DNA from 2 places in the Paenibacillus sp. NPDC057886 genome. Region 1 is predicted to be linked to the other one. Evidence: riboswitches for the same ligand, from Rfam matches in the RefSeq annotation. Region 1 holds a riboswitch; the other holds the start of a gene.
What was found. Region 1 has a riboswitch for glycine ahead of gcvT (glycine cleavage system aminomethyltransferase GcvT). Riboswitches for the same ligand answer to the same signal wherever they lie in the genome.
Positions count from the first base shown of each region.

Region 2: linked by a shared signal. The riboswitch ahead of sdaAB (L-serine ammonia-lyase, iron-sulfur-dependent subunit beta) and the one ahead of gcvT (glycine cleavage system aminomethyltransferase GcvT) in region 1 are both predicted to bind glycine.

Region 1 is NZ_JBHVMZ010000010.1:88,058-103,601, reverse strand. It holds gene ACFVQB_RS28370 (helix-turn-helix domain-containing protein) at 1-714, opposite strand, end outside; gene ACFVQB_RS28365 (endonuclease MutS2) at 1,290-3,296, shown strand; gene ACFVQB_RS28360 (cysteine-rich CWC family protein) at 3,396-3,644, shown strand; gene ACFVQB_RS28355 (mannitol-1-phosphate 5-dehydrogenase) at 3,698-4,849, opposite strand; gene ACFVQB_RS28350 (PTS mannitol transporter subunit IIA) at 4,846-5,280, opposite strand; gene ACFVQB_RS28345 (BglG family transcription antiterminator) at 5,277-7,382, opposite strand; gene ACFVQB_RS28340 (PTS mannitol transporter subunit IIBC) at 7,382-8,848, opposite strand; gene gcvH (glycine cleavage system protein GcvH) at 9,413-9,802, opposite strand; glycine riboswitch at 10,149-10,271, shown strand; glycine riboswitch at 10,275-10,375, shown strand; gene gcvT (glycine cleavage system aminomethyltransferase GcvT) at 10,573-11,709, shown strand; gene gcvPA (aminomethyl-transferring glycine dehydrogenase subunit GcvPA) at 11,706-13,061, shown strand; gene gcvPB (aminomethyl-transferring glycine dehydrogenase subunit GcvPB) at 13,154-14,641, shown strand; gene ACFVQB_RS28315 (hypothetical protein) at 14,853-15,089, opposite strand; gene ACFVQB_RS28310 (hypothetical protein) at 15,115-15,504, opposite strand.
Region 2 is NZ_JBHVMZ010000007.1:316,299-331,842, forward strand. It holds gene ACFVQB_RS24435 (PAS domain S-box protein) at 1-2,232, opposite strand, end outside; gene ACFVQB_RS24440 (ABC transporter permease) at 2,509-3,243, opposite strand; gene ACFVQB_RS24445 (ABC transporter permease) at 3,245-3,961, opposite strand; gene ACFVQB_RS24450 (ABC transporter ATP-binding protein) at 3,958-4,872, opposite strand; gene ACFVQB_RS24455 (HAMP domain-containing sensor histidine kinase) at 4,956-6,500, opposite strand; gene ACFVQB_RS24460 (response regulator transcription factor) at 6,497-7,180, opposite strand; gene ACFVQB_RS24465 (alpha-glycosidase) at 7,397-9,151, shown strand; gene sdaAA (L-serine ammonia-lyase, iron-sulfur-dependent, subunit alpha) at 9,343-10,287, opposite strand; gene sdaAB (L-serine ammonia-lyase, iron-sulfur-dependent subunit beta) at 10,277-10,966, opposite strand; glycine riboswitch at 11,078-11,220, opposite strand; glycine riboswitch at 11,225-11,348, opposite strand; gene ACFVQB_RS24480 (MFS transporter) at 11,687-12,964, opposite strand; gene ACFVQB_RS24485 (phosphotransferase enzyme family protein) at 12,994-14,130, opposite strand; gene pstB (phosphate ABC transporter ATP-binding protein PstB) at 14,319-15,074, opposite strand; gene pstA (phosphate ABC transporter permease PstA) at 15,087-15,544, opposite strand, start outside.

The sequences.
Region 1 (15,544 bases):
GTTGAGAAAATATTTCTGCTCCCGATCAAGGACGTACATATCCCCTGAATTCGGATTTCGGCTTAGAAATGTACTTAACTCTGTATCAGCTATGTCTATAACCAGAAACCCCTTTGGTTTCACATTCGTTGGTATCATCGGAATCTTGAATACCATGCTGACCACATTGTCGGATGAAATAAGGGTAGGCGCGGGTTCTTGTGCCGCTTCACCGACTCCGGCCGATACCGGTATACTTTCTTTGGATGAACTCACATTTTGCGTCACCCAAAACAGGCTGTTTGTATATTTCAAATAGGAACCAATCCGGTCCCGAATACTGAAATCATCCAATTTTCCAAAGGATCGCATCGATACAACCCAGTCTTCATCGAGATTCACAAGATAGGCCTGGTCAATATTTGTAACCGATTGCAAATTATTAAATCCGGAAGTTAGATCACGAATTTCCTGAAATTCGCTGCTGTCCAGCGGTTTTTTCATCGCTTGTAATACCAGTGGAGAATTCACATATTGGATGGACGATAATTGCAGGCTGCGTAATACTTGCTCTACCCGCATTTGAGTCTGATGCAGAATCTGCAAATTACTTTCCCGCACCTTCTGCTCAATGTCACGTGAAGCAATCGAATAGGAGACTGAACCAATAACAATGACCGGAAGGGCTCCGAGAATCATGGTAAAACAGAGCAAACGCAGCAGGTATTTAGGCAAAAAGAGCATCCTCCTTTGTGCATTTTGCGTTGTTTTGAACGAGAACGATTTCGGAATCGCTTCCCGATCTAATGCAAAACGTATGTATAATATCGCTTTCATTGGATTAATTTACTATTGTTATTTTAAAACCCATTGTTATTCAAGTCCACTATTTATTATTTAAGGTTGACTTCAAGGCAATTTCCAGTTTATATTAGTTGCATATTCCTCAATCAAAGGAGAGATTTTGATGTCGGTGAGCGTTCTTAACTAACAAGTTTCATATTCAGGAGTTTGGCCTTCGATTCACTTGTGCCTTGTGGCATACGTGTATTTCATGATGCGCCATTACCCTGTACTTAGTTAAGAACAGCGGATATCATAAATCGCCTCCGGGATTGTACGTGTCCGGGTCTATTTCCGCGCTGTGTTCAGCGTGGATTTTTTTGTATAGACCTATAACGGACCCTACTTTCCCCTACGTTAAGGGCGGAGAATGACGTTTGTTCATTCTCCGCCCTTTTTGCGTTTTTCGGGAATATGTTCCATCGCTTAAACCGAAATTCCATTTTATAACCAAGGAGAGATCAAGTATGAATGAAAACACAATAACCAGTCTGGGTTATCCCCAAATCCAAAAAAACGTTGCAGCCTGTGCCCTATCTTATTTGGGCAAACGTTATGCAAGAGACATGAAACCAATGGTGGACGCTCCTCTGATTCAAATTCGGCTGGAAGAGACCGCTGAAGCGGCTGCTTTGATTCGTAACGGCGCAAGTGTGCCTATTCCTTCACTGGATGGCATGGAGACCATTATGGATCTGCTAGGCACCGGTTATTTATTTTCGGAACGAGATTTCAGCCATCTCGCCCAGTTTCTGCGCAGCTGCGCACAGCTTATGAAATACATGGAGGGCAAAGCCGAAGTTGCCCCCACAGTTAGTCGCTACGCTTCATCCATGATATGGATGGAATCCCTGCTGAGTGAGATTGAACGCTGTATCCATAGTGGACGCATTCAGGATCAGGCGAGCAAGGAACTGATACGTATTCGCAAAAAAATGACAGTGAATGAGGAACGCATGAAGCGCAAGCTGGATTCTCTTATAAGCAAACATCGCTCCATCATGCAGGAAAATGTGATTAGTCAGCGTGGTGGAAGAACAGTGCTGCCCATTAAGAAAGAATTCCGCAAACACGTTAAAGGCAGTGTGCTGGATGAATCGGGTAGTGGCCAAACCGTATATATTGAACCTGCTGAATTAGTAGGTCTGCAAATGGAGATGGCTTCGTTGCAAGCCGAGGAATCACGGGAAGAAATGAAAATTCTTGGTGACTTAACCTCCTTGGCAGAGTCTTATAATCGTGAAATTGCGCTAAATACGGAAACGGTAGGGATTCTGGATTTCTTGTTCGCCAAAGCAAAATATGCGGCGACCATGGACGGACGGACTGTACGTGTCAATGCCAATGGACGGGTTCGGCTTCAGAATGCCCGCCATCCGTCTATGGGTGCATCCATGGTTCCGCTTGATTTTGCAATTGGTCAAACGTATTCCTCACTAATCATTACAGGGCCGAATACGGGTGGCAAAACGGTTGCGCTCAAAACATTGGGTCTGCTCACATTGATGATGCAATCCGGTCTGCTTGTCCCTGTCGCTGAAGATGGCGAGATGGCCGTGTATCATGAAATCGCTGTTGATATCGGCGATGGACAGAGCCTGGAGCAAGCACTCAGTACCTTTTCTGCACATATTCGCAACATGATTGGCATCCTGGATCAAGCCGATTCATCGACGCTTGTGCTTATTGATGAGATGGCCTCTGGTACCGATCCCGGTGAGGGAGTGGGACTCTCCATCGCCATGCTGGAGGAACTGCACAGTCGCGGAGCTACCGTTATCGCCACTACCCATTTTGGGGAAATCAAACATTTTGCAGCAGCCACGCCTGGCTTTGAGAATGCACGAATGGAATTCGATACGGTCTCTCTTCAACCTCTTTATCGATTGCGGATCGGAGAAGCCGGGGACAGCTATGCCTATTCCATTGCACTGAAACTGGGCATGCCACAGCGCATTATTGAGCGATCCAAGCTCATTTCGGATCAGGGTGTCTCGCAAAGTGTCTCTTCCAGCTTCACTCCATCCGTACCTAACGTAAATTCGTCGTCATCGCAAACAAACAGCACGGCTGAACAAAAACACTTGCATAAAGCAAGGAAGACAGTTCAACCTGTCAGCCCGTCCGTACAAACTGGAACAAGAAAGCAGTCCGGTGGGCCTGAAACATTAGAACCCATCTCCCCTGCCAAAGTATTCCGAAAAGGGGATCGCGTCTATGCAGCCTATCTGAACCAGTCAGGCATCGTCTGTGATCTGGAGGACAGTCGCGGAAATATCGGAGTCATGCTGCGTGGACGCAAAGTCAAAATTCACAAAAAACGCCTGACCTTGTATATCTCCGCAGATGAACTTTATCCGGGTGACTATGACCTCGACATTGTGCTGGAGACCAAAGAAAACCGCAAGAAACGCAAACTGATGAGTCGCAAGCATGTGGAAGGACTGAAGATTGAATTGCCTCCTGAAGAATAACCACGGGATTGAGGATTGATATAATGAGTTGAGTTGGTATACTTTAATGAACCTATCGATCGTTCGTGGTTAGAAATTCATCGGGGAAGGAAGACTCGTATGTCTGTTGAACAGGATACAAAGAAGTTTACTCCAGAAGTTCTTGTATGTCCTTTATGCGGTGAGGCCAATGGCTGCTCTTATGCCGCTGGCCGTCCTCATTCAGAATGCTGGTGTAACCAGGCTGTGTTCCCGGAAGGTGTATTTGACCCCATTCCGGCAGAACAGAGCAGGAAGTCTTGTATATGCGAGGCTTGTCTGGATACGTATAAAAAGAACGCAGAGCAAAATAAAGAGCCCCACAGTTAACCCTGTGAGGCTCTTCTTCTATTGATATTAATTTTGTATGGAAATGAAGATCGTTACTTCTGCAATTGTTGATAATGCGCTACAGCCTGTTTCAGTACAGGATGGCTCTCGTCCATGGACGTATACTGGCTGAGTGCTGCTTCAACCCCTTTTTGCTGGATCGCAGTCTGGAGTTCCACCGCTTCCGGGTCTTCGGAAATATCAAATTTGCAGGCAGCCGCCATGCCCATCGCCAAATGTGTTGTCTCCGTGCCATACTCATAAGCCTGGAGAGCCGGGCGTACCAAACGGTCATTCGGGGACAGTTTCCGCAGCGGTGAACGTCCTACACGAGTTACTTCGTCCGTCAGATGCGGGTTAACGAACCGTTCCAATATTTTGGCAATGTACAACTGATGATCATCGGCATTGAACCCAAAACGCTTCACCAAAACTGCTCCGGTTTCCTGCAGGGCCCCATATACGATGGATTTGACTTTTTCATCGGCAATAGCCTTCTGAATCGTATCAAACCCGTTCACATATCCAATATAAGCGGCAATACAGTGTCCGGTATTAACGGTAAACAGCTTCCGTTCGATATACGGCTCCAGATCATCCACATACATTACACCTTCAACCGGTTTGAATGCAGAAGCCATTTGTGAACGGTCAACAACCCATTCATAGAAAGGCTCTACCTGTACATGCAATGGATCTTCATGATGCTGAATTGGCACAATCCGATCTACGGCAGAATCCGGGAAATACACATACTGATCCGCAAGCAGGCGGGTACGCTCATCCAGCAGACCATATATATGTTCTTTCAACTGAGTGCTGGCTCCAATTGCATTTTCACAGGCAATAATGTGAAGGGGCTGGAAGACATCACCCGTTCCCAGTCTGGACGTAAGTCCTTTGGCAATACCGGGAGCAATATGTTTCAGAATACCCACACCTACTGCGGTTGTGATCAGTTCAGCTTCTGCAACGTTCTGGGCAACGGTATCCAGATTGGTTCCATCGATTGCACTCACACCGGTAACTGTCTCCAGGTCCTTGGCCTCGTTAGCCAGTTCAACCGTGTACTCTCCACGCTGCTCTAGAGCCGTAACCAGCTCCTGGTTAACGTCCGAGAAAACGACATTGTAGCCTGCACGGGACAAAATCAAACCGATAAAGCCACGTCCAATATTACCTGCTCCAAAGTGAAGGGCCTTCATAGTTCCATTTCACTTTCCAAAATAGTGATGACTTCCTCAGCGGTTTGAGCATGACGCAAAGCTTCCATGTTCTCTTCCTCGGCGCAGATGACTGCGATGCTGGTCAGGATCTCCATATGTTCTCCACCCTGAGCGGCGATACCAATCACCATATACGCTTTTTCTTCCCCAAAATCAACACCTTGCGGGAACTGAATGACCGATATGCCTGTGGACAGGATGAATGATTTGGATTCCTTCGTGCCGTGTGGAATTGCAAGTCCGTTGCCGACATACGTGGAGACAATCTCTTCACGCTCAAGCATTTTGTCAATGTATTCAGCGGTGATATGTCCCGCGTCTTTCAAAATTTGACCTGCCATACGAATCGCTTCGTATTTGTCCTGAGCCGTTGCATTCATGATGACTTTATCTTTAGTTAACACACTCATGTTTGAATACCTCCAATTTCGGTTTTGCTGCGGTAAAATCCCGCAAGTTCTTGGGACAAGTAATGAATAAGATCATCCCGGTTGCCTTTTTCAAGTAATGCAATCATTTCTTCCTGCAACAATAGCGCACTGATCTCACTCAGTACCTCCAAACTTTCCTTCGATAACTGTCTCGGTCCAAGCATCAAGAGCACATGACTAACACCTGCCGGGTCTTCCGGCGTGCGCAGAAGCGGCTTTGTCAATTGGAACAGCGTAATTGAAGGACTGTGAATGCCATCACTGCGTGTATGAAACAGCGCGAGGGAAGTCCCGGGAATCTTCTGGCTTCCAACCGCTTCACGCTCCTCCAGCAGCCTGGCAATCTCTTCTGGATTATTCAATACACCGGATTGATGTAAAACGTTGCACATGGCGTAGGCCGTTTCAAAAAATCCGATATCCTGATTATCCAGCGGGAACACCTGAAACTTGCCGATAATCTGTACGATTTCAATCAGGGTGGCTTCCAGTCCAACTGGATCGGAAATCCGTCCTGTTGTCCTTGAATCTGCTTCAGTTGGGGGACTATGTTCCCGCTGAAGCGTCGTTGTCCTGATAAAGTGCCTTAACCGTTCACTTTCTTCTGCCGTCAGCAGTGGGCTCACCTTGTAGTATTGATGTTTATCCATTGGAAGATCAACGGTAGAGAGAACGAGATCATATTCCGTCTTCGGTATACGTGCGGCTTCATACCAGGATACACTGTCCACAATTCGAATTTCGGGAATTTCCTTGGACAGGCGGCTTGATAACATCCGTGAAGATCCAATCCCGCTCGTACAGACGACGACAGCCCTGATTTCACGCTTGAGCACCCGCAACCGTTCTATGGAAGCACCGAAGTGCATCACCAAAAATCCGATCTCCTCATCCGGCACATCCGTATGGGGCCAGGCCTCTCGCACTGCTAACTTTACATCCTCAAATAGTGATTCATAATCCTTGCGGATCTGCTGAAGTAACGGATTACGGATAAGCTGTCGCCCATCCATTCGTTCCAGCACCGGCTCCATATGGGCAATCAGACCTTCACGGAGCAGACGATCCTCATGGAACGAATAATGAGTTTTCTCCTGCATCCGATCTGTGAGGGAACGAACCATGTCGAGTAGGACCAGATCATCTATGGGCAGCAAACGTGAGGAATGAATTGATTGCTCGATTTCAATCAACAGCCTGTGAAAATAAGCCTGCTCCTCGCCCACAAACTCCAGCCCAAGCTGGGCAGATAGAACTCCGCACAATCGGGAAGCCAAATATTCCGGCACCTTCCGCTCGTCTTGCAGAGGAGTTCCAACGTCTTTTTTGTCCTGTTGTGTGCCCCTACCTATGCCAAAGCCTTTGCGAATCCGCACAACAGCTACAGATAATTGAATCAGTAGCTTCATGTATTGACGCTCCGGGATGTTTTCCAACCACTCAATATCTGGCTGCCATAACGCATTTTCGACCGTAAGTACGTCCTCATGTCCTATCATTTCCAGAAGTTTGCTGTTTACTTTGGAAACTCCCTGATCCGCTTGTCTACCGAACAAATCGGATTCATCCAGATATTCAAGAGCGAGCGCCGAAATAGCCATGCGATGAGCCAGCTCGCTTCCATTGATCTTGACCCCATATCCACGCCTGCGAACCAGTTTCAATCCCGCCAGATGAATGCGTGGCTCCAGATCGTCCAGATCGTTGCTTGCCGTAGATACGGTAACCTTCAGATCTGAGGCCAGGGCAAGCAGCTTCACAGGCTCGGATTCATCCAGCAAAATACAAAGCATGAAGAGTTTACGCTCTTCGGGCGTAAACTCCACATATTCGTTAAGCTCAAGTTGTTGGCGCAATACGGCCAAATCATCGGAACCGGGATCAATTCGAACCCCGGTTCCCGATTTTTTTTCCAATCTCATGCCAAGGGGCTCAAGCCATTGTTCAATCATCTGCAACTCCCGATGTACGGTGCGAGTGCTTACTTTGACCGCAACAGCTATATCGCCAGCAGTTACCTCATGCGGATGCTCCAGCAGGAACTCCACGATCTCACGCTGTCTCCTTGTAATATTACTCATCAGGAGTCAGATTTGAGGCGCTCCACCAGTGCCTCATATTCAGGACTCTTCAGGAAGTTATCGATGGAAATATGTTCTGCATTTGGAGCCACGGATTTGGCCCGGTCTGTCAATGTTTTCTGTGTGATGACGATGTCGGCATCTTGTGGAATCTCACTGATCGCCGTGTTAGTTACAGCGACATCCACACCAGCTGCCTTCATTTTCTTCCGCAGTATCGAGGCCCCCATGGCACTTGAACCCATACCTGCATCACAGGAGAATACTATTTTATTGATATCCGTTTTTACTGCCGAAGAAGCAATATCAGCCGCACGGTCAGCTTCCCGATTATCTTTATCAACGGTGAGGTTGCCCGTTTTGCCCTGATTTTTCATATCCTTCATACGGTTGGAAGCACTATCCAGATCTTCGTCATCCTTCTGTTTGCCTGTTTTGAGCAGCACAGACGCCACAAGGAAGGAGATGATCGCAGCTACGGCTACCCCTGCAAACATGCCAAGATATCCACCCTTAGGTGTTAACAACGAGTAGGCAATGATACTTCCCGGTGACGGTGCTGAAACCAAACCAGCTCCTGTCAGCATGAAAGTCAATGTACCCGCTACGCCACCAGCCATCGCAGCCAGAATCAGTATCGGTCTCATCAGAATGTAAGGGAAATAAATCTCATGAATCCCGCCAAAGAAATGGATGATTACTGCACCTGGAGCGGAAGATTTGGCTGATCCCCGACCGAAGAAGCAGTATGCCAGCAAAATGCCGAGTCCAGGTCCTGGATTGGATTCAAGCATGAATAATACGGATTGACCCAGTTCTCTTGCTTGATCCGTACCAATCGGTGTCAGGATCCCATGGTTGATGGCATTGTTCAGGAACAATACTTTTCCTGGCTCAATGATCAGATTGACCAGTGGGAGAAGACCAGCATTCATCAACGTTTCTACCCCGGCCGATAACACCTTGCTAATTGCTTCAACAAAAGGCCCGATGCCTTTAAGGGCTAGAAGGGCCAAAATCCCACCAATAATACCAGCGGAAAAGTTGTTAACCAGCATCTCAAACCCTGATTTGATTTTGCCATCGACAGCCTTGTCAAATTTCTTAATGACCCAGGCTCCCAATGGACCGGCAATCATGGCGCCAAGAAACATTGGAATGTCACTGCCGACAATAACCCCGATGGTCATGATTGCGCCGACTACACCACCACGTTGGCCGTGTACCATGGTACCGCCTGTGTAACCGATAAGCAAAGGTAGCAAATATTTGATCATTGGATCAACCAGCAATGCAAAATCTGCGTTAGGGAACCATCCTTTTGGAATGAACAATGCCGTAATCAAACCCCAGGCGATAAATGCACCCATATTCGGCATAACCATACCGCTTAGGAAACGTCCAAACTTCTGAACGCCGACCCGTATTCCTCCGCTTTTTTCGGACTTTGCGTCCACTGAACTCATATTGAAAACCTCCTCAACATATTAAACCTTTATTCCCCTGAATTTGGACTACAATGATCCAGACGAACGAAGGTACAACTCTGCAATAAATCTTAATTTACAACCATATCGTAAATGAAAACGGTATCTTCTACAACGAAATGAAAACCTACTTCCGTCATGAACGTTGATGACAAGATTTAAATTTAAAGGATTCTTCCATATTTAAACCTGTATATGCATCGGAACCTGTTATTCCCTTTCATGTATCATTCCCACGAATTGCACCATTTTAATGACAAATAAAATTGTGAATTTATTCTATTTTGACAATCTGTTTCCAACTCATTTAGGGATGATGATGAAACACGTTAGAGTGATAATCATCCCGTCCGATTTATCCGTTAACAACGACAAAAGGCGCAATTGCTCATCCTGTGTCAGATGAGGCCATTGCGCCTAAGCATTCTCCGAATGAGCAGTATCACTATCCGGATCTATAATCAATCCATTCATTTTTTTTCGTTAAACGAACTTTTACATCAAGCTGAAACTCCCTGTTAGCCAGAGAATCGAACATTAATATTATTCCGTATGTTGACGATACGCATCCGCATTCATCAACGTGGACAGTGCTGCTGTCAGGTCGCCCTCAACACGAATCTCGATCATCCAGCCTTCGTCATATGGAGAGTTGTTAACCAGCTCCGGAGAATCCTGCAATGCATCATTTACAGCAATAATCGTTCCACTGACAGGAGAAAACAGATCCGAAACGGTTTTGACGGATTCAATCGTTCCAATACTATCTTCCGCTTTTACATCCGATTCCAGGTCAGGCAATTCCACAAACACAATGTCACCCAGCTGATGCTGTGCGAACTCGGTAATGCCAATACGTACGGTATCCTCCCCTACGGTCTGCACCCATTCGTGCTCTTCACTGTACAGGAAATCACTTTTCAATTCGCTCATCGATATCCGCCTCGCTTTTCATTAATGAGTGCATGCGTTTCTTTGACCTAAACCTTTTTCCCAGAACATAGCGTATGATATTTTTGAATCAAATGTCAAGATACCTTACAATTTATTTGATTTTCTTCCTTATATGCCTGTAACTCATTTGGACTCTCCCTACATATAATGGGGAATATTAGAAAAGTAAGCGCGCTCTTTATAAATAGACGAACATTATGATATTAATTAAAAATTTCATTCGGATTTTTTATTGTTTTCTATGATATCGTTCTTGACATCAATAGTCGATTCAGGCTTTAATGAGAGTAGTAAATGTGTTTATTGGTCTATGCAATACCCGCGGATGAATGTAAAGGGAGAGATTACCCTTGACACCCGAATCAGGGTGTACATGCGGTAACGCCGAAGGAGTAAGCCACCGACAAGCGGAGGTGAATCTCTCAGGCAAAAGGACTTTTACGGGACGCAACTCTGGAGAGCATCTATTCGCCCTGTGTGGGCGTTATGATCACCCAAGGGGAAACCTGCTGCATCAGGCGGCGGGGTAACTCTCAGGTACCAAGGACAGAGCCTAAGAATACAGCGTGCTTCTGGCATGCCGGTTCTTTGGCCTGTCCTTTTCCTTTTTCCCAAAAAAACGAAAACAGGTTATAGAGCGGCGCAGCCTATAGCGTCCTTACCTTACTTTTATCATAAAATATGATCCCAGATTCATTGATCCATGGTTATACACTCGGCCGGTTGACGGCCCATGACGAGGTGATTGGATGTCCGATTTGCTTAGAACCCCACTCTTTCCACTCTATCAGCAATATGAAGGCGTACGATGCATTGATTTTGGTGGCTGGGAGCTCCCGGTACAATTCAGCGGAATTCAGAAAGAGCATGAAGCGGTGCGAGAACGTGCCGGATTATTTGATGTATCCCACATGGGCGAATTCACTGTACAAGGTGAACACGCAGAAGCTTTTTTACAGCACATGACCACCAATGATGTAACAACACTCGTTCCCGGTCAGGCCCAATACACGTTAATGTGTTATCCGGATGGCGGCGTGGTCGATGATCTGCTGATCTATAAACTGAAAGACCAGCATTATATGCTGGTGGTTAATGCCTCCAACATCGACAAGGACTGGGCATGGCTGCAACAGCACATGACGCCAGGCGTAACGATGACCAATGATTCGGATCAAACGGCGCTGCTTGCTCTGCAAGGTCCGCTGGCAGTGGATATTCTCGGAACGGTGACAGACACTGATGTGTCTTCGATTGAGCCTTTCCGCTTTGTGGCAAATGCGACGGTCTGTGGCGTTACATTGCTGTTATCCCGCACCGGATATACAGGTGAAGATGGCTTTGAACTCTATGTTCCTGCGGAACAAGCTGCTGCGGTCTGGAACGGATTGATGCAAGCGGGAGAAGGTCACGGACTCGTTCCGACAGGACTGGGTGCCCGGGATACGCTGCGCTTTGAAGCCAAGCTGCCCCTGTATGGACAGGAATTGTCTGCAACCATCTCACCGCTGGAGGCTGGCGTTGGCATGTTTGTGAAGCTAAATGCCGGGCCGTTTATCGGACATGAAGCCTTGTTGCAGCAAAAAAATGATGGGCCTGCCCGCAAGCTGGTCGGCATCGAAGTGCTCGAGCGCGGTATTCCCCGCCCCCATTATCCGATTTACGCCGAAGGTGTTCAGATTGGTGAAGTGACCACAGGCACCCAATCCCCTACGCTGAAACGCAATCTGGGGCTGGCCCTGATTGACAGCAAATATGCTGCGCTGGGTACCCCGCTGGAGATTGAGATTCGTGGCAAGAAACTGAAAGCCGAGGTCGTAAAAACCCCTTTTCATAAACGGACACGTGCGCCAAAGACACCTACTCAAGGAGCTGATCAAGCATGAGCAAGCATCGCTACATTCCCATGACCGAGCAGGATCAGAGTGCCATGCTGGCAACCATCGGTGTGGAAACGATTGAGGATCTGTTCCATGACATTCCACAGGAGATTCGCTATCAGGGTGAACTGCCTGTTTCCTCCAAACTCGATGAATATGCACTGACACGTCATATGTCGAAGCAAGCGGGAGCGAATGCCAACTTCGAGACACACGCCAGTTTCCTGGGTGCAGGCATTTATGATCACCACGTTCCTTCCGTCATTAATCATGTCATCTCCCGTTCCGAGTTCTATACCGCCTATACACCTTATCAACCCGAGATCAGCCAGGGAGAATTGCAGGCGATTTTCGAGTTTCAATCCTACATCTGTGAGTTAACAGGCATGGCTGTAGCCAATGCCAGCATGTACGATGGTGCGACTGCATTCGCGGAAGCAGGCAATCTGGCCGCAGCGGCAACCCGCCGCAAACAGCTGATTGTGTCACGTACCGTGCACCCTGAATCCCGTCAGGTATTGCAAGCTTATGCACATGGCCTCAATTTGGAGATTGTTGAGATTGGATATCAAAATGGTGTAACAGACTGGGATGCCCTGCAAGCCGCCGTGTCCGATGACACCGCAGCCGTCATGATCCAAAGCCCGAACTTCTTCGGCGCCGTGGAAAATGTAAAACAGGCCGCAGATCTTGCGCATTCGCATAAAAGTCTGCTCGTAGTCAGCGCCAACCCGCTATCGCTGGGTCTGCTGGAAGCCCCAGGCAAGCTGGGTGCTGACATCGTCGTTGGCGACGCACAGCCCCTTGGTATCGCCGCTTCACTCGGCGGTCCAACATGCGGATACTTCGCCGTATCCCAGGCTCATATGCGCCGGATTCCTGGCCGAATTGTAGGCCAGACAACGGACCGCAACGGCAAGCGTGGTTTTGTACTCACGCTGCAAGCACGGGAACAGCATATCCGCCGTGAAAAGGCGACGTCCAACATCTGTTCCAATCAGGCTTTGCTCGCACTGAGCGCCTCTGTTTATATGTCCATCATGGGTAAACAAGGTATGATTGACGTCGCTGATTTGAATTTGCAAAAGAGCCATTATGCCCTTAACACGCTTACCGCTATTCGAGGGGTCTCTCTTACGTTTACCGCACCAACTTTCAATGAGTTTGTTATCCAACTGCCTGAAGGAATAAATGTGGAATCACTGCAACTGAAATTGCTCGATGCAGGTTTCATTGGTGGCTATGAGCTTGGACGTGATTATCCTGAGCTCGCCGGACATATGCTGATTGCGGTTACTGAACGGCGCAGCAAGGAAGAGATAGACGAATTCGCACGTGTATTGGAGGGATCGCTGTGACTCAGAAAACGACAACAAAGACAACGACGACATCAGCACAAGGACAATCGGAAACAGTAACCTCTTTCTCTACTTCGGGCCAACCTGAAACCATCACAACAGTCACTAACCAGGCTGTCTCTCCAGCACCGGAGCAATCGTTGATTTTTGAACTCAGCAGTCCGGGTCGGGTGGCGTATTCCTTGCCTGAGTGCGACGTTCCCCGTCAAGCTGTCGATTCCCTGATTCCCCGGGAAATGCTTCGGTCGGAAGCAGCGGCATTGCCTGAGGTTTTTGAAGTGGACGTCATTCGCCACTACACTGCCCTGTCCCGTCGTAATTTTGGGGTAGATAACGGATTCTATCCACTCGGCTCTTGTACGATGAAATATAATCCGAAGATTAATGAGGATGTGGCCCGTTACAACGGGTTCGCCAAAATTCATCCATATCAGCACGAATCCAGCATCCAAGGTGCACTTGAACTGCTCTACACGTTGCAAAATGACCTTGCCGGACTAACCGGTATGGACGCCGTTACGCTGCAACCGGCCGCTGGTGCACATGGCGAATGGACTGGGCTCATGATGATCCGTGCCTACCACGAAGGTCGTGGTGAACAGCGCACGAAGGTTATCGTACCGGACTCTTCTCACGGGACCAACCCGGCAAGTGCAACCGTAGCAGGTTTCGAAACGGTAACAATCCCTTCCCGCGCAGACGGTCTGGTAGATCTGGATGCACTTCGCGCAGCTGTTGGTTCGGATACCGCAGCACTGATGCTGACCAACCCGAACACACTCGGACTTTTTGAGAAAGACATTCAGGAGATTGCTTCCATTGTGCACCAGGCAGGTGGCTTGCTGTATTACGATGGAGCCAACTCCAATGCCATCATGGGCATCACCCGGCCTGGCGATATGGGCTTCGACGTGGTGCATCTGAACTTGCATAAAACGATGAGCACTCCGCACGGCGGGGGTGGACCTGGTGCCGGCCCGGTTGGCGTGAAGAGCCGCTTGATTCCGTTTCTACCGAAACCGCTGGTCATCAAAAATGATGAGGGCTTATATGCATTGGATCGCGAAGGTGATCAATCCATTGGCCGGGTCAAAGCGTATTACGGCAACTTCGGTATTCTGGTCCGTGCCTATGCCTACATTCGTACCTATGGACCTGAAGGCTTGCGCCGGGTATCTGAATGTGCCGTGCTCAACGCCAACTACATGATGGCCCGTCTCGCACCTTACTACGAGATTCCGTATCCAGGCGTGTGCAAACATGAATTTGTGATGTCTGGCCGGGGGTTGAAACAGTACGGTGTACGTACACTGGATGTTGCCAAACGATTGCTTGATTTTGGGTATCACCCGCCAACCGTGTACTTCCCGCTGAACGTGGAGGAGTGCATCATGATTGAGCCGACGGAAACGGAGAGCAAAGAAACACTTGATGGATTCATTGATACGATGATTCGCATTGCCAAGGAAGCAGAAGAGACACCTGAACTGGTACTCAATGCCCCTTATGGCACACCGGTTACCCGTCTGGATGAAACAACAGCAGCTCGTAAACCTGTATTGAACTGCGCTTGTAGTTAAAAGCTAACCTAATAAACTTGCATATGATCATGCCTGCAACCACATCCGAACTATGTTCTCATCCCAGGTTTGGACACGATCATTACAATGGAAACATATTCAGTCGTTGATACTCATTAATAAATGCCAAAAACAGCCGCTTTCTGCTTTCTGCGCGGCTGTTTTTTCTAATAGCTTTTTAACCTGTCAGCTTTATTTTATCTTTGTCGTTCTAAGGCTTCCAATTGGCTCGTTCCTTCTTGCCCAATCGCGGGCAAGTGTAACAATAGGAGCGAGCTTGTCGTAAATATTGCAGGCAACAGACATTTTTGATCGCAAGTCTCTTCGAAGGCTCCAGCGGATGATCAATCAATCGAACCCTGACGCGAAGCGGATTCTTGGCTAGACCAAATACATCAGCTTCCAGACCATTTTGCTCCACCTGTTCGTCAGCGGCAAACTGACGCAAGAGAGCTTCATCGTCTGGATACGTATCATAGGCTGTTGGAGTCTTTCCTGTATATTGTTGAAACGCCCACGAAAAAATATCCCGGGCTGAGGCCAGCGAGCTTGGCCAATTCATCTTGTTTTAACTCATGATCCAGATGATCATTCATATAATCGGCAACACGAGCAATCGCAGAAGCGGTTGGCTCAACGCTTTCCGGCTTGGCCTGCGCTTGAACAAGTAAAGTCATCAGACCGTATAATAGGGCCTGTCTATTGAAGTGTTCCTCGTCACCAGCGACCTCCATTTGAAGCAAACGTTCGCAAGAGTGAGCGAGTTGTTGCAGGTCTTTACACCAAAATAACCCTTCCGTGAAAGCATTGGTAGCAATCATCTGCTCTTCCCCGCCATTTTCGTATACTTCGAAACGGACCAAACATCCTTTTAACGCCTGTTCATCCGCCGCCAGCCTTGAC
Region 2 (15,544 bases), on a different contig from region 1:
TGCGAAACGGAAGGTGGATCCCTTTCCATCTTCACTCTCCACACTGATACTGCCACCCATAATCTCCACGAGCCGCTTGGAGATGACTAATCCAAGACCTGTCCCGCCATATTTGCGGTTAATCACAGGATGCAGTTGAGAGAACGACTGGAATAACTGATCCAGCTTATCTTCTGGAATACCAATCCCCGTATCCTTCACCGCAAAGTCCAGTACACTCGCTTCCGGTCTACTGCCGCGAATAATATCGACGGTGACATCAATGCTCCCCTGATCCGTAAACTTCAAAGCATTGCTCACCAGATTGACGAGAATTTGCCGAATACGCATCGCATCACCCACCATAAACTCAGGAATGTCGGGATTGAGTCGATATCGGATATTCAACTGCTTCTCTTCCGCTTTAGGGGAGAAAAGTTCCGCAACCTGTTCCAACATGATGCGCAGCGAGAACGGTTCGTAGGCCAGAGCCATTTTCCCAGACTCCAATTTACTGAAATCAAGGATATCATTCAAAATATTTAATAGTGCATCGCCGCTCTCACGGATGATTTCGGCGTATTCTCGCTGTTCCTCCGATAAATCCGTGCCAATCAGCAATTCAGTCATGCCTACAATTCCATTCATTGGTGTACGAATCTCATGACTGACCATGGACAGGAATTCCGATTTGGCCTGTGCCGCAAGTTCAGCGGTTTCCTTGGCGCGCACAATTTCGCGATCACCAGTCACATCATTGAACACGATTACGGCGCCACGAATCTGACCCTCATCGATAATCGGTGTAACATGGTATTCCACTAGAAAGCTGGTTCCGTCTTTGCGCCAGAACACATCCTCCTTCACAGTACGACGCTGCCCGTCCATCACCGTCATATGAATAGGGCATTCATTTTTGGGAAAATAGCTGCCATCTGCACGTGAATGATGAATGATGGGATGCGAGCTTTTGCCGACAAACTCTTCCGCTTCGTAGCCAAACATGGAAGCAGCAGCTGGATTCATAAACCTGGTGATGCCATCTGCGTCCAATCCATAGATGCCCTCTGTAACCGAGTTAAGAATCAGGGTATGCTGTTTGCTAAGCTCCTGAATCTGCTCTGTATAATCCTTACGCTCGGTAATATCAGACAAGATCCCATACACACCCACAAGTTCCTGATCCACAATGATGGGAACGTTAATGATAGACACATCAACCTTCCTGCCAGTGGAATTCACGATTCGAGTTTCATAATGCTGGGGTTTACCCTGCTTCACCAGTTCGAAGTACGCCTGCCCGCAGTGCACTTCACTTTTATCCAGATGCGAAAGAAAGGACTGCCCAATCAACTTGCTTCGAGGCACATCCAGCATTTTGACCAGATTGCGGTTCACTGCAGTATATTTACCTTCGAGATTCAGCGAATACACCGCTGCCGGATTATGTTCGAACAGCGATTTGTACCGTTGACGACTCTCTCTAAGACGTCTTTCTGCATTTTTATGCTGGGTAATATCCCGGCTGACGCTTACAATTTGAGTATTCTTGCCCTCTTCTCCGGCCACAGGCTTCGCCAGCGTTTCCATCCAGATGTAGTGGCCCTTTTTATGAAGCACTCGCATCTTGCAGCCATTCCCACTCGACGACATTTCCAGAAGTTCAGGGTAATCCCCAGGGTAACAGTAATCCTTCAGGAACTTTCCTGTCACCTCTTCCGGACGATATCCCAGCAACGAATAGACGGAAGGAGAAACATAAAGCAGCTTGCCATCCATCGAACTTGTGGTAATCAGATCCTGGGCATGATCCGCCAACATCTGATATTTCTCCTGCGTTTCATGCAATTTACGTTCCACTTCTACGATCTCAGTTACATCCCTGGCAATACCGTATATCCCCACGATCTCTTCTTGCTCCGTTATGGGGACATAGGTAATCTCGGCCTGTTTCAGAGAACCGTCTCTATGATAAAACGTGATCGAATTACTGACTGAATGTCCAGCCAGTACTTCACGAATGTATTCTTTACGTAACTCCTCGCTCTCGGGAGGGCAAATCCCATTTCGATTCAATCGACGGAGCTCTTCAAATGTATACCCTGAAATCTTCTCAATCGAGGGATTGGCATCAATATAATTTCCATGGATGTCCATCACATATATGGCATCCGGGTGATTAAAGAACAATGATTGGTAAGAGCCTCCCTCAGAAATAATGCGCCTCAGGGTTTCCGTTTTATTAATATCCAAGGCTTACCCCTCTTTTCTCAGCCTATATCTTCATCTAACAACCAAAAAATATAATTTTCTGCGAAATGGGCCTACCCTCGAATAACCATGTAAGCCTGTCTAGAAACAGCTTTTTTTATTTTACCAGATTCCAATCTCATTTTGCTTACAATCTCTTCACCAAAACCATGTAAAAACGACAAAAAAATCCCCTTTAAGCGACATAGTCCGTCAAACAATGACGTCTATGTTTGCTTAAAAGGAATCTGTTAAACCAATATATATGAAATCCTATGTTTAAATTTCTTTTTTTCTAAAATATAAAACTCCAATTAAAATGAAGAGAACTGCACTGCCCCCGACTACCGCCAGCATCGTACCCAGCGGAACATTATAGGCTCCGAAACCTCCACCTTCGATCGGTGTCATTAGAATCATGGGCTGAGCCCAAGGATAATATGGACCAAATGTGACCGAGTTCACGATCAGAATGTTCGGTACGGTCAACGCGAAATTCAATGCCAGCGGTGCGGCAAAGCTGCTCCATACCAAGGAAACGAACATTTGGAGGGCAGCGAGCGGCACACAGGCGAATAGCCCCAGCAGCAGCTTGCCTGTAAGGAATCCCCATGGGATAGAACCCGTCATGCCTTGAATTGTACCTGCCAGCAGGATGGACCCTAGCAACAGCAATTGTGTTCCTGCCAGAAGCAGAATCACGATGGTCAATTTGCCTGCATATACGCCCGTACGGGTAAGCGGCAGCACCAGCATTTGCTTCCAACCTCCCCCTGCATGCTCGAAACGACAGACGAACGAGGTAAACACGCCGGTCAGGATGGGCAGCAATAACAAGCCGTGCAGAAAGACCATTGAGCCCATAAGCACATTCCATTGACCTGAAGGTGTGGATAGCAGCCCAATCAGCAGTGCGATTAACGGACTCAGCAGAATCAGAAGCCAGACAGGCGATTTGCCCATTTTGAGTCGCTCAGAGGACAGGATTCGGAAATAAGTTGTTGCAAAACTCATCTTAGGCCACATCCTTCCGGCTAAAGTGCACCATACCCAGCAACATGATTAGAAGCCCCGCACCTACACCCAAACCGGCGTATACGAATGGTTTGGGGCTGATCCAAGCCATCTGTGCCCAAGCAAGCGGAAAGTACGGTGAGATACTGAGTGCGAACATGCCCATTACTGCGAGTACAATACCAAGAGTGACGGGAAGAGCCTGATTTTTGTTTACCATCGTAAGCCACAGCTCCAGCGATAACACGGGAAGCGCGCCAGCCAGTGGCAGTAAACCCAGCTTGATTGCATGTATCCAAGGAATCTCACCAGCGTCGAATCCAAGCAGCAGTCCCAGACCAATAATTCCCGCTGTTAATAACAAGCAGGAGATGATGAGCAGCATACAGGCGAGTAGAAATTTTGCCAGATACACCGCAGGTCTCGTGATCGGCATCGCCAGCAGCTGCTTCCACGAACCCTGTTCATGTTCAACATTTGCGATCATCGAGCTGAGAATCGTCGCCCCCAGCATCAAGGCAAGTGGTACAAAAACAACCACATTGTCCAGCAAACCCTCCCACAGATGATTCCCATACTGTTCTTTCAGATAGTCCAAACGAAGCCCGAAGTTCAGAGCCTGCATTACTGTCAGTCCAATGGGTGCCAGAAAAACGAGAAACCAGATGCCTTTGCCACGAATTTTGAGCCAGTCGGACGATAACGCGCGGCCCGTCATACCGTTGCCCCCTCACCGATGACCCGCATGAACAAGTCTTCCAGAGATTGACGGTGCTCTTCCACACGATAGACCGCATGGTCCTGCTCAACCAATCGACGGACCAGCAAGGCAATTGCGCTATTATCCATATACGGGAATGTGAGCGCCGCTCCTTCACGTTGACCGAATTGTCCCTGCTCTCTTGCCAGCTTCATCGCCTCTTCCGGCTCGGATACCGTCAGTCGAATGGAGCTGCCCGTCTGACTATGCAGATTGGCGATTGTATCCTGAAGGACCATTTTCCCCTCACGGATAATGCCAACCCGGCTCGCCATCTGTTCCACTTCACTCAGCAAATGGCTGGACACCAGTACGGTGATGCCATGTTCCAACGGCATGCGTTTGATTAGCTCCCGGATCTCCTGAATGCCCGCCGGATCAAGCCCGTTCGTCGGCTCGTCCAAAATCAGCAGCTCCGGCTGGCCCAGCAGGGCACTTGCAATCCCCAGCCGCTGTTTCATTCCAAGCGAGTAACCTTTTACGGAACGTTTAGCATCCCGAGTCAGATCCACGATGGAGAGTACTTCGGCAATCCTCGATTTTGGTACATCCAATATCCGGCGCAAGGTTTCCAGATTCTCCACCGCGTTCAGATGTCCATAGTAAGACGGATATTCAACCAACGAACCTACACGTCGCAGAATGTCCATACGATCCTTGCGGATATCCTTGTCGAATATACGGATGACCCCTTTGGTCGGTTTAATTAAGCCAAGGAGCATACGAATGGTTGTTGTTTTACCAGCACCGTTAGGACCAAGGAAGCCGTAGATGTCTCCCTTTTTAATATGCAGATCAAGTTCACGGACCGCCGCACGGTCCCGGTATGTTTTCCATAAGTTAGCGGTTTGAATAATATTATCACTCACTGTTTGATCACCTCGGATATCATCGTAACCTTCCAAGGTTAAGGCTGAAGTCGTCTGAAGTTTAAGTTTAGTTTAAAAAAAGGTTAGGGCCTTGGTTTCCCAGCTCCCCCGCCGCTATAGAGACACACCCGCAATCCATTCCCGGAGCTGTGTACCATCTTCCGCAGTCCCATCTCACGAATCAGCAGATCCACGATGGACAACCCCAGACCTGTTCCCTTGGTATCCGAATCTTCCTGCAATCCTGGGCCCTTATCTCGAATAACAAGCGCCCTCTCCCCATGGATCTGTTCCGTCGATATGCCAATATATCTTCCACTCGCTGCATGACGGATGACATTCTGAAACAGGTTATCGAGAACACGACGTAATCCCTGCTCATCCACCTGCCAGATCAACGGTTCTTCCGACAGGTCAATATCAATCTCAAACTGCTCTTTCTCCCAAACGGGATACCAGGCCGCTGCTGTTTCCCTGACGATTCGCAGGACGTCCTTCTGTTCCAGCTTCAATGTATATTTCCCGCTGGTGAGCAGGTTGTACGATAACATGTTATCGATCAGTCCACTCAAGTCATCCATCTTGGCTTCCATACGACGCAATGAAGTATCCGCAGCTGTGCTTAGTGGTTCTTTGTGAAGGGAATGCATATGTCCACGAATAACAGTCAGCGGTGTACGCAGATCATGCGACAATCCCGCGACAAGACGTTTGCGCAGCTGCTCTTCCTCTCGCTCCCGGTGACGGCTGTCTGTCAACTGATGCACCATTTCGTTGAACGATTCCTCCAGCTGTCCGATCTCGTCTGATCTGCGGATTTCCACAGGAAGTGGAATGCCTTCCTTGCCCGGAGTGATCATCGCCGTCTGGAGCCGGATAAGCCGCTTGCGAATTCGCGCAAAGAACAGGATCGACATGATGATAAATAACAGGAAGATGATCATCATCAATCCACCCAAATACAAGAGTTCCATAGGCCAGTTGTTCTGCGGCTTTTGCAAAAGATACCTTGGCACTTCAATCACCATGAAGCCCTGTCCCTTGTCTTCGCTATCTCCCCCTACAAAAGAAACCACCGTTAGCGGATCACGATAAGACGCTTCTTTCATAAATTCCATGGCAGTGTTTGCCTTCCATATCGCAGGAATCCGGGTCTCTGTTGTCTGATGATTCAGTGTCCACTTCAATGTCGTCATCCTTGTTCCATCCACGGTGGATTCCGATACATCAACGTCCTCCCCAGCGAGAATAAATACCGTTTCACCGTTTTGGTCCACATGGTACATCGAAGATTTGGGATATTTGCGGTGCAGCTGTTCCATACGCTGATTGATTTTATCAGAGGTCGCCCCATCCAGCTTCTCGGATTCCCGGGTCCACAGGTTGCTGATTTTCGTGACATCCCCATAAGGTGCCGTATTCCCAGTATTCGTATTGTTCACCACCACCACATAGATGATGGATGTAATCGGGAGAACGACCGGAACAAACAAAACCGCTGCCAAGATCAGGAGAATATAACGGGACATCAGGGACCGTCCAAAACGCATTTTCCGTTTGCCCGATAAGCTTCGTTTTACGCCTCTATCCCTATTGGATGGATCGCGCATCGTCTCCTTTTTGCTCATGGCTTCTTCACACGATACCCGACACCGCGAACGGTTTGAATGATCGTTGGGTTCGCCGGATCACGCTCCAGCTTCTCGCGCAGATGCCGAATATGTACCATTAATGTCTTGTCCCCGTCCAGGTAAGGCTCGTTCCAAACGGCTTCGTAGATCTGCTCCTTGGTTCGAATCATGCCCATATGCCTAAGCAGATAGGCGAAGATATGAAACTGTTTGCCTGATAAAATAATTTCTTCCCCCGTCTCCTCATTCACGATCCGGTGGTCCTTCTCGTAGATGGACAAGTGATCCAGTTTCACCACGGTATCGGCCGAGATCGCCGTTCCTGCCTTTCGAAGCTGGACTTCAATCCGTGCGGCGAGTTCATCGGGATGGAATGGCTTGGTTACATAATCATCGGCAAAATCAAGCCCGTGCAGCTTGTCATCAATGGACGTTCTGGCCGAGAGCATGACAATGGGCACTTCAGGATGTTCCTTTTTGAGTCGCTGTCCTACCGTAAATCCATCCAGTCCCGGCAGCATGACATCCAGAATAACTAATGAGCAGCCCCCGGCAGCTTCAGCCGCACCCTCACCACTTCCGAGCCATACCACCTCATATCCACGCTCCTCCAAGTCTGCCCTTACCCAAGTGGCAATTTCCGTATCGTCTTCAATGTATAACAGTTTTGTTTTCATGCGCGCATTCGTTTCCTTTCTGCACCCTTTGGGTTAATTATATATTTGAAACATAATGAAATATCTTGTTTGTATAAAATGTACGAATGATGATCACACGACCATGGATGTCCTTTTATTTAAATTATACCTTAATCATCCGCTTCGCATAATTCTGCATCGAATGCTGCGACTTGCTCACATACTTCGTGTGTATACGACGGGAGGAAATTCAACATGCTGCTGGAAGCCATCTTTCATCAACCGAAACGGAACTGGGCCTACGCCTACGATAAGGATACCATTCGCCTGCGTTTGCGTGCCAAAAAGAATGATCTCACCGAGGTACATGCCCTGACTGGTGATAAATACGCCTGGGATCGCACCAAAGAGCTGGTTCCTTTAACCAAATATACATCCGATTCCATGTTCGATTACTATGAGGGGGAAGTAAAGCCTCCGTATCACCGTCTCAAGTACTCCTTCCTGCTGAAAAATGGCACAGAACAGATCTGGATGACCGAAACGGATTTCCAGACGCATGAACCCGACGATCCCGGTCACATGTTCCAGTTCCCGTATATCCATCCCGGAGCTGTATTTACACCGCCTGCATGGGTGAAGGATGCGATTTTCTATCAGATCTTTCCTGAACGATTCGCCAAAGGCAACCCCGATCTCGATCCAGAGCATGTGGAACCCTGGGGTGGGGAACCAACCCCGTTTAACTTCTTCGGCGGTGATCTTCAGGGCGTCATCGACCATCTGGATTACCTTGAAGAGTTGGGCATTAACGCCATTTATTTCACACCAATCTTCGAGGCAACGACCAATCATAAATACGATACCGAAGATTATCTGCGAGTAGATCGGCATTTTGGCGATGCAGATACAGTCAAACGGCTTGTTGAACTGTGTCATGCACGCGGAATTCGGGTGCTGCTGGATGCGGTATTCAATCATTCCGGCAAGACGTTCGCGCCGTTTGTCGATGTGCAACAGAACGGGGAGAAGTCCAAATACAAGGACTGGTTCCATGTGCATGAATTCCCGCTGGATGTGAAGGATGGCATTCCTACGTATGAAACATTCGGATTCGAAGCCCACATGCCGAAGCTGAACACGGAAAATCCTGAGGTGAAGGCGTATTTGCTGGAGGTGGCCGAATACTGGATTAAGGAAGTGGGCACCGACGGCTGGCGGCTGGATGTCGCGGATGAAGTGGATAATGCGTTCTGGCGCGACTTCCGCCGTGTGGTTAAGGCTGCGAATCCGGATGCCTATATCTTGGGTGAGGTATGGAATGAATCCTCCTCCTGGCTACAAGGCGATCAGTTCGATGCTTCGATGAACTATCCGTTTACGGAAGCCGTAAATCGCTTTTTTGTAAAAGATGTCATGCACGCTGAGCAATTCGTGAGCTCCATCGGTCGACAGCTGTCCCGCTATCCGCTGCAAGCCAGCGAAGTGGCGTTCAATCTGCTGGACAGCCACGATACACCACGGCTGCTCACCTTATGTGAGGGCGACCAGCGGAAGCTGAAACTGGCCGCGCTGTTCCAATTCAGCTATATGGGTGCACCATGCATCTATTACGGTGACGAAATCGGGCTGGACGGCGATCATGATCCCGGTTGTCGGAAATGTATGGAGTGGGATGAGACGAAGCAGGATCGCGAGCTGTTCACCTATTATCAGAAGCTGATCGCACTTCGTCATGCCCACCCTGCCCTGCGTGCAGAAGGCAGCATTCGATTCCTGCAGGCCCGTGAAGGCGGAAGCCAGCTTGTGATGGAACGACAGGATGATGAGGAGCGTATTCTGATCCTGTTCAATCGTTCGGAAGAAACGGCTATCGTCGAGCTGGAGGTGGGCGCCGGGGAATGGACAGAGTTATTTGGCGAGAATTATCGTACAGCCAAGGAAGAGGGAATCCTGGCCGTTGAGCTGCCCGCATATGGATATGTTGTACTAAGTACAGATATCGCGTAGCTTCTTCATATTGTTGTATCCTTTGCAATTCCAACGCATTGAAAGCAACGCCGAAAAAGCAAAAAAAGCCGATATGCTTCTTCACCAGGAAGAATTCATATCGGCTTTCAAATTATGATGGGAGCTTGGATCATTACCGTTAATGATCCAAGCTCCACGAATTAAATTCAGTTCATGTACGTTCATGGATGTTATGCCTTGGTTTCTGGTTCATTTTCAGCAGGAGACTCAGCTTCAATCTCAGGCTCCGCACGCTTCGCCTTCGGTTTGGCAAGCTTCTCCATCATTTTCCGTCCTGTCGGCGTTTGAGCAAGCCCACCTTGGGCCGTTTCACGGTGCCTGCTCGGCATCGCACTGCCCACTTCCAGCATGACATCAATGACTTCGTCAGACGGAATGGCGCTTCGTACCCCAGCCAGGGCCATGTCGGCCGCAGCCAACGCGGTTACGGCACCCAGTCCGTTACGGACGATGCACGGAATTTCCACGAGGCCTGCGACAGGATCGCAGATAAGGCCCAATGTATTTTTTAACGCGAGGCCAACCGCATGAACCACTTGCTCCGGTGTCCCTCCACGCAGCTCCACCATAGCTCCAGCGGCCATACCGATGGCAGAACCCACTTCAGCCTGACAGCCGCCCTCGGCACCGGAGATAAATGAATTGTTGGCAATGACATAACCGATCGCTCCCGCACAGAACAGACCGTTTACCAGGTGCTCGTCACTCCAGCCAAAACGCTCCTGGGAGCTGATAAACACACCTGGAATGATGCCGCAAGAACCGGCTGTCGGTGTCGCTACGATCCGGCCCATGGAGGCATTCACTTCCGATACACAAAGGGCATATGCCATGGCTAGTGCAGAAGCATCTCCAGAACAAGTCTCACCTTTACGAATGTACTCGGCCATTTTTTTGCCGTCTCCGCCAGTCAAGCCGCTGCGTGATGTCGTATCTTCTGTCAGCCCTTTGTGTACAGCTTCTTTCATCACCTGATAATAATCCGACATCTGCCGCACAACATCCGCTTCCGGGATATTCGTCTCCTGAACCTGCTCTTCGATCATCAGCTCGGCAATGGTTTTGGACTCTGCTGTACAGATGGTACTCAGTTCATGTAGATGTTTAAACCGCATCCGGCTCGACCCCTCTCTTCAAATCAATCACGCGAATGTCCAGCATATGATCCAGCGACCGCAGACGGTTCAGCATCTCAGGATTCGGCACACCATCCATCTCCATTGCTGTCAGCGCTTCACCATCCCGGGCTTTCCGATCCACTTGCATATACCCGATGTTCACCCCTGACGAACTGATTGTCGAGGTTACGGAAGCGAGAACCCCTGCTTTGTCCGAATGTCGCAGCACAAGTGTCGGAAACTCTCCGCTAATCTGTACACGGAAGTCATTCAATGCATGTACCGATACACTGCCACCACCAATAGAAGCACCGATCAGTGAGCATTGACGCTCACCATGCCACAGCTCAATCTTGACCGTATTGGGATGAGGAGCAGGCAGGCCACTTGTGAAAAACTCTACCTCCATACCCGCTTCCTCTGCGTATTGTTCTGCATCCGGTATACGTGGATCATCAGTTACATAATCAAGCAGGCCACCGATCAACGCGAGATCCGTACCATGTCCCTGATACGTGTCGGCGAACGAGCCATACAGAGTTAGCCGGGCGCGTTCAGGCGTGCATCCCAGCCACTGACGGGCAATTCGCCCCAATCGTGCCGCTCCAGCCGTATGTGAACTTGATGGACCTGTCATGGACGGACCAATAATTGAAAAAACGTCTTTAAAACGCATCGCAAACCCTCCATTTATAATCGTCATTTTCATCCAGATGCACACCCATAATGTTCCTTTATTACTGAATGATGACATAAGAAAAGGACAGAAGAAGGCCCTAGGCCCTCTCTCTGTCCTCGATACCTGAGAGTTTCATGATAAGCAGCGCGGCGGATTGATGCATTCCCTGTATTCACAGGTTATGTCACCCTGCACACCGTGCTGCTTGACCATATACCCCTTGGGTGGCGCATGTCGCGCACTCTCCAGAGTTGCGTCCAACGATGGTACATTTACCTGAGAGATTAACCGCTGCGCCGGGTGCGTAGCAGCTTGCTCCTTCGGTGCCCGACAGCTGCCATTGTACTCGGCATGCCCAGGTCTCTCCCGCTCGCTATCATTCGCTGTATGGAACCATTCTGATATGTTGTACCAGAATGATAATTGAAGTTTTTAATACTTTCTCATTAAGATTAATCGACCGGAAGATCAGTGTCAACAAACTTAACGATTTCTTTGTGAATACTTCCTTTTTCCCATTTTATACACAAGATAAACTAACGAACTGTAAACTTTCATCACATGAATGAGTTAATGCGTTTCATTTCGAAAGCGTATACATTATTCGTTTTCTACTGGTCAGTATCTGTGATTAATACTATCTATGTTATGTTCCACAGAACGGTTCGGGTAATCAGGCAACCATTATTCTGTACTAGAATTGCCGTATTTTGCCTGTCACCCCACCATCGCCTTAGGCTTCGCCGGTTCATCGAAAAACCTGCTTCGGGAAGGAAGCATACTCGTCACCCACAATCCAAACGCTGCCAACACCATGATCCCAGATACAACCGTATATACCATACGAAGCGACAAATGTTCTGCCACTACTCCTGCAATCAAAATGGAGGCCACCTGCAGCACACTTAACACCAGTCCAAGTACACTGCTCATTCGCCCCATCAGATCGACAGGGATATTATTTTGGTAAAAGGTAACCAGGCCCGTATTCGCCAGTGCGGAGCACAGACCGAGCAGAATAAAAGCAATCGCCGCCAGCTCAAACGAGAATGAACGGGCGAACAGGAAATAACCCAGCGCGACCAGAAGCACACCGCCACCCATCATGTGACGGATCGGCAAATGTTTGGCGAACAGCCAAACCAGCATGGAGCCTGCCAAATAACCGATCCCGGTGATACTCATTAATGCTCCGTACTGCGATTCAGGCAGGTTCATCACCTGACGGATAAACACCACTTCCTGGGCATCGAGCGACATGCCGACCACCAGAATAATCTGGAACAAGGCATATATTCCGACCACGTAGCCGGACTTCCGGCTGAAGCTCAGTACAGCTCTCCAATCCTGGGCAATCATCCGAGGTGTCAGTCTGCTTCCCGTCCCTATATTCTGTTCTCCAATGCCCAGTTTGGGAAGAAACATTAGAATTAATGCAGAAGCAGCAAAGGAAGCCGCATTGGCATAAATAGCTGCCGCCGGAGATAAATAAATCAGCATCACTCCTGCAACTGCCGGGCCGGTAATAAATGCCCCTGAGCTAATCAGGGCTTGTAGGGAATTGAAACGCTTACGCCGTTCAGCAGGTACCAGCCGGGTAATGTACACCTGAGAGGAGGGGACAAATATAGATGAGGACATGCTGATCAGAAACATCACTGCGTACATCATCCATAAGCTGGACATCAGAGGGAGCGTCGCCACCAACAATGCCCGTAGCATATCGGCCCCAATCATCAGCTGTCGCTGATCATAACGATCAATCAGGCTGCCTGACCAAAACTTAGTGCACACCGAAGCAATCGGCGAGATAATCCATAACCCTGCAACTGCCGCTGGGGACTGTGTCATATTCAATACCATCAGGTTAATCGCCACAATATATATGAAATCACCCAGATTAGATATGCCCACTCCGCTAAGTAGCAATCCGGCATGCTTCCAGCCACCAGACTGACCCTTCGCTGCAACTCTCTTTGCACGAATGTTCTTCATAGCGCTACCCACCCACTAGAAATCACAAATTATAACTCATAGAAAATACTCTCGTTCTGTACATATGGTTTGCAAAATTTGCTGCATATAAGAGGCATTCGCTCTTTCATCCATTCGTATCTGGACTCGTTTTCCATCTGAAATGCGAAATAGCCGAACGTAAAGATCAGCATGAATCCTTCCATTAACCGAATATCACGCTTCGTCAGTGGTCCTGTCTGCTCCGTATAACCCGATAGGAAGACATCCCGTTCCTCCCGATTGAAAATCGTAGCTGCACCTCCGGCATCAAACAGATAGTAGCCATAACCGTATAAACAAAAATCAATCATGGATATGCCCTGATCCGTCACTAACAGATTGCCGCGGGTAATATCCCCGTGAATTACTCCCCATGTCTCAGCATTATGCGGATACGTCTCTAGCTGATCGTTAATGTTCTCAAACGTCTCGCGAATTAGATCGAAATCTTCAGGAGTAAAGATGCCACGTCTAACGCCTTCCTCCAATTGCTCCAACATGACAAGATTCTCTTTGATCGATCCGTAGGCTGGTCGTACTCCTGCTTGTCCCATGGCAGGGCTATTGTTATCGGTATATACCTCTGAGATGATTGCCTGATCAGCATGCTGTTCAACGTCATTCGCCCTCTGTCCGCTTTCAGATTTCTGTAAACCTGCCTGTGGCTTGGAAGCTTCCTTTGGTCGTCGTCCATATTGATGCAATATCTGCAACTGTACGCCCAAATCATGAATCTGTGCTGTTGTCAGACGTTCTCCCTGCTTGATATCCCTGCCTTCAATCCATTCCAGAACGGTACAACAGATCTCTTCTCCTGTTTCGTCCAACCAGACGGTGACCCACTCTTCCGATGTATTGCGTACAGGTGTCTGCACTCGCAATGGGCTAGTAGCCCGTAATTCATGAAGTAGATTCATCTCTGCTTCAAGTGCAGGTCGTGTATGCTGGATGCCCGTCATGCTTGCAAAAGCGGCTTTATGTATACGCAATAGGTACTTCTGTCCGGTTAATTGATCAACCACCTGATACGTTAGATTTTCATTATGTCGGATAAAGGAAATTTCAGGTTTTTCTATGGAATAATGCGAGATAATTTCAGTTGCCATGGTGTCATGGGATATCTTATGGGTAGTTATGATCCACATCTCCTTCTCTTGTCAAATGAAAGGTGGTGCTCACGAATATCGTAGCATGATTGTTTTTATTTTGGCAAACTATTCCATATACGTGATGATGTAAAAAAGCATAACCCCCGAACGACCTCGCCCGGGTGCTATGCTTCCTTCTATCTCTATAAATCTATCTCGATCTCATACTCTATCCAATATAACAGTTAACCGAAACGTCCCATAATATATTCTTGAGTCAGACGATTGTCCGGGTTAGTGAAAATATGCTCCGTATCCCCGTGCTCAATCATGCTTCCCAGATAAAAATAAGCCGTATAATCCGAGATGCGTGCCGCCTGCTGCATATTATGGGTAACAATCACGATCCGCAGCTCCTTCTTGAGCTCCGAGATCAATTCCTCCACCTTACCCGTAGATACCGGGTCAAGGGCAGATGCCGGCTCATCGAGCAGCAAAATCTGCGGATCAACCGACAACGCTCGGGCGATACAGAGCCGCTGCTGTTGTCCACCCGAAAGGGCCAGGGCAGACTCGTTCAGTCTGTCCTTCACCTCGTCCCAGAGCGCAGCGCGGCGCAAGCTTTTTTCCACAATTTCATCCAGTGCCTTCTTGTTCTTGATACCACGGTAGCGGGGGCCAAACGCGATATTGTTGTAAATGGACTTGTGGAACGGGTTCGGCTTCTGCCACACCATGCCTATTTTCTGACGAAGCTTGATCACGTCTGTGCCCGGCTCATTCAGATCATTGCCGTCCATCCAGATATGTCCTTCCGTGCGGGAACCGGCGATCTCGTCGTTCATCCGGTTGAGCGACCGCAGGAACGTGGATTTACCACAGCCGGATGGTCCAATGAGCGCCGTTACACTGGCTTCGGGAAACGTCAGGCTGATCTGTTTAACGGCCTGAAAATGCCCATAATATATGCTTAACTGTTCCGTACCAAAAGGTATGGCCATGTTGGTTCCTCCTTATTTCGAAGCTGTCATACGGCGGTAAACCACCCGACCGATCCAGCGTGCACTCAGATTGAACGCCAGTACAAGAAGTACAAGCACGGCTGAAGCGCCAGCTGCTACTTCTTTGGAATCCGGGCCAATGCCTTCACTGTTTACTTTCCAGATGTGCACGGCCAGTGTCTCTGCCGGACGCAATGGATTGATCGGCGATCTTGGACTCGTTGGATTCCAGTCTGTGAAGTCCAGTGGTGGACTACTCATACCCGCTGTAAACATCAGAGCTGCTGCTTCACCGAAAATCCGGCCCGATGCCAAGATCGTACCCGTGATTAAACTGGGCAATGCCACAGGCAGCAGAATGGAGGTGATTATTTTCCACTTGGACAATCCGAGTGCTAGACCCGCTTCCTTCTGCTCTTTCGGAACGGCCCGAAACGCTTGCTCTGTTGTCCGCACCATGAGTGGAAGAT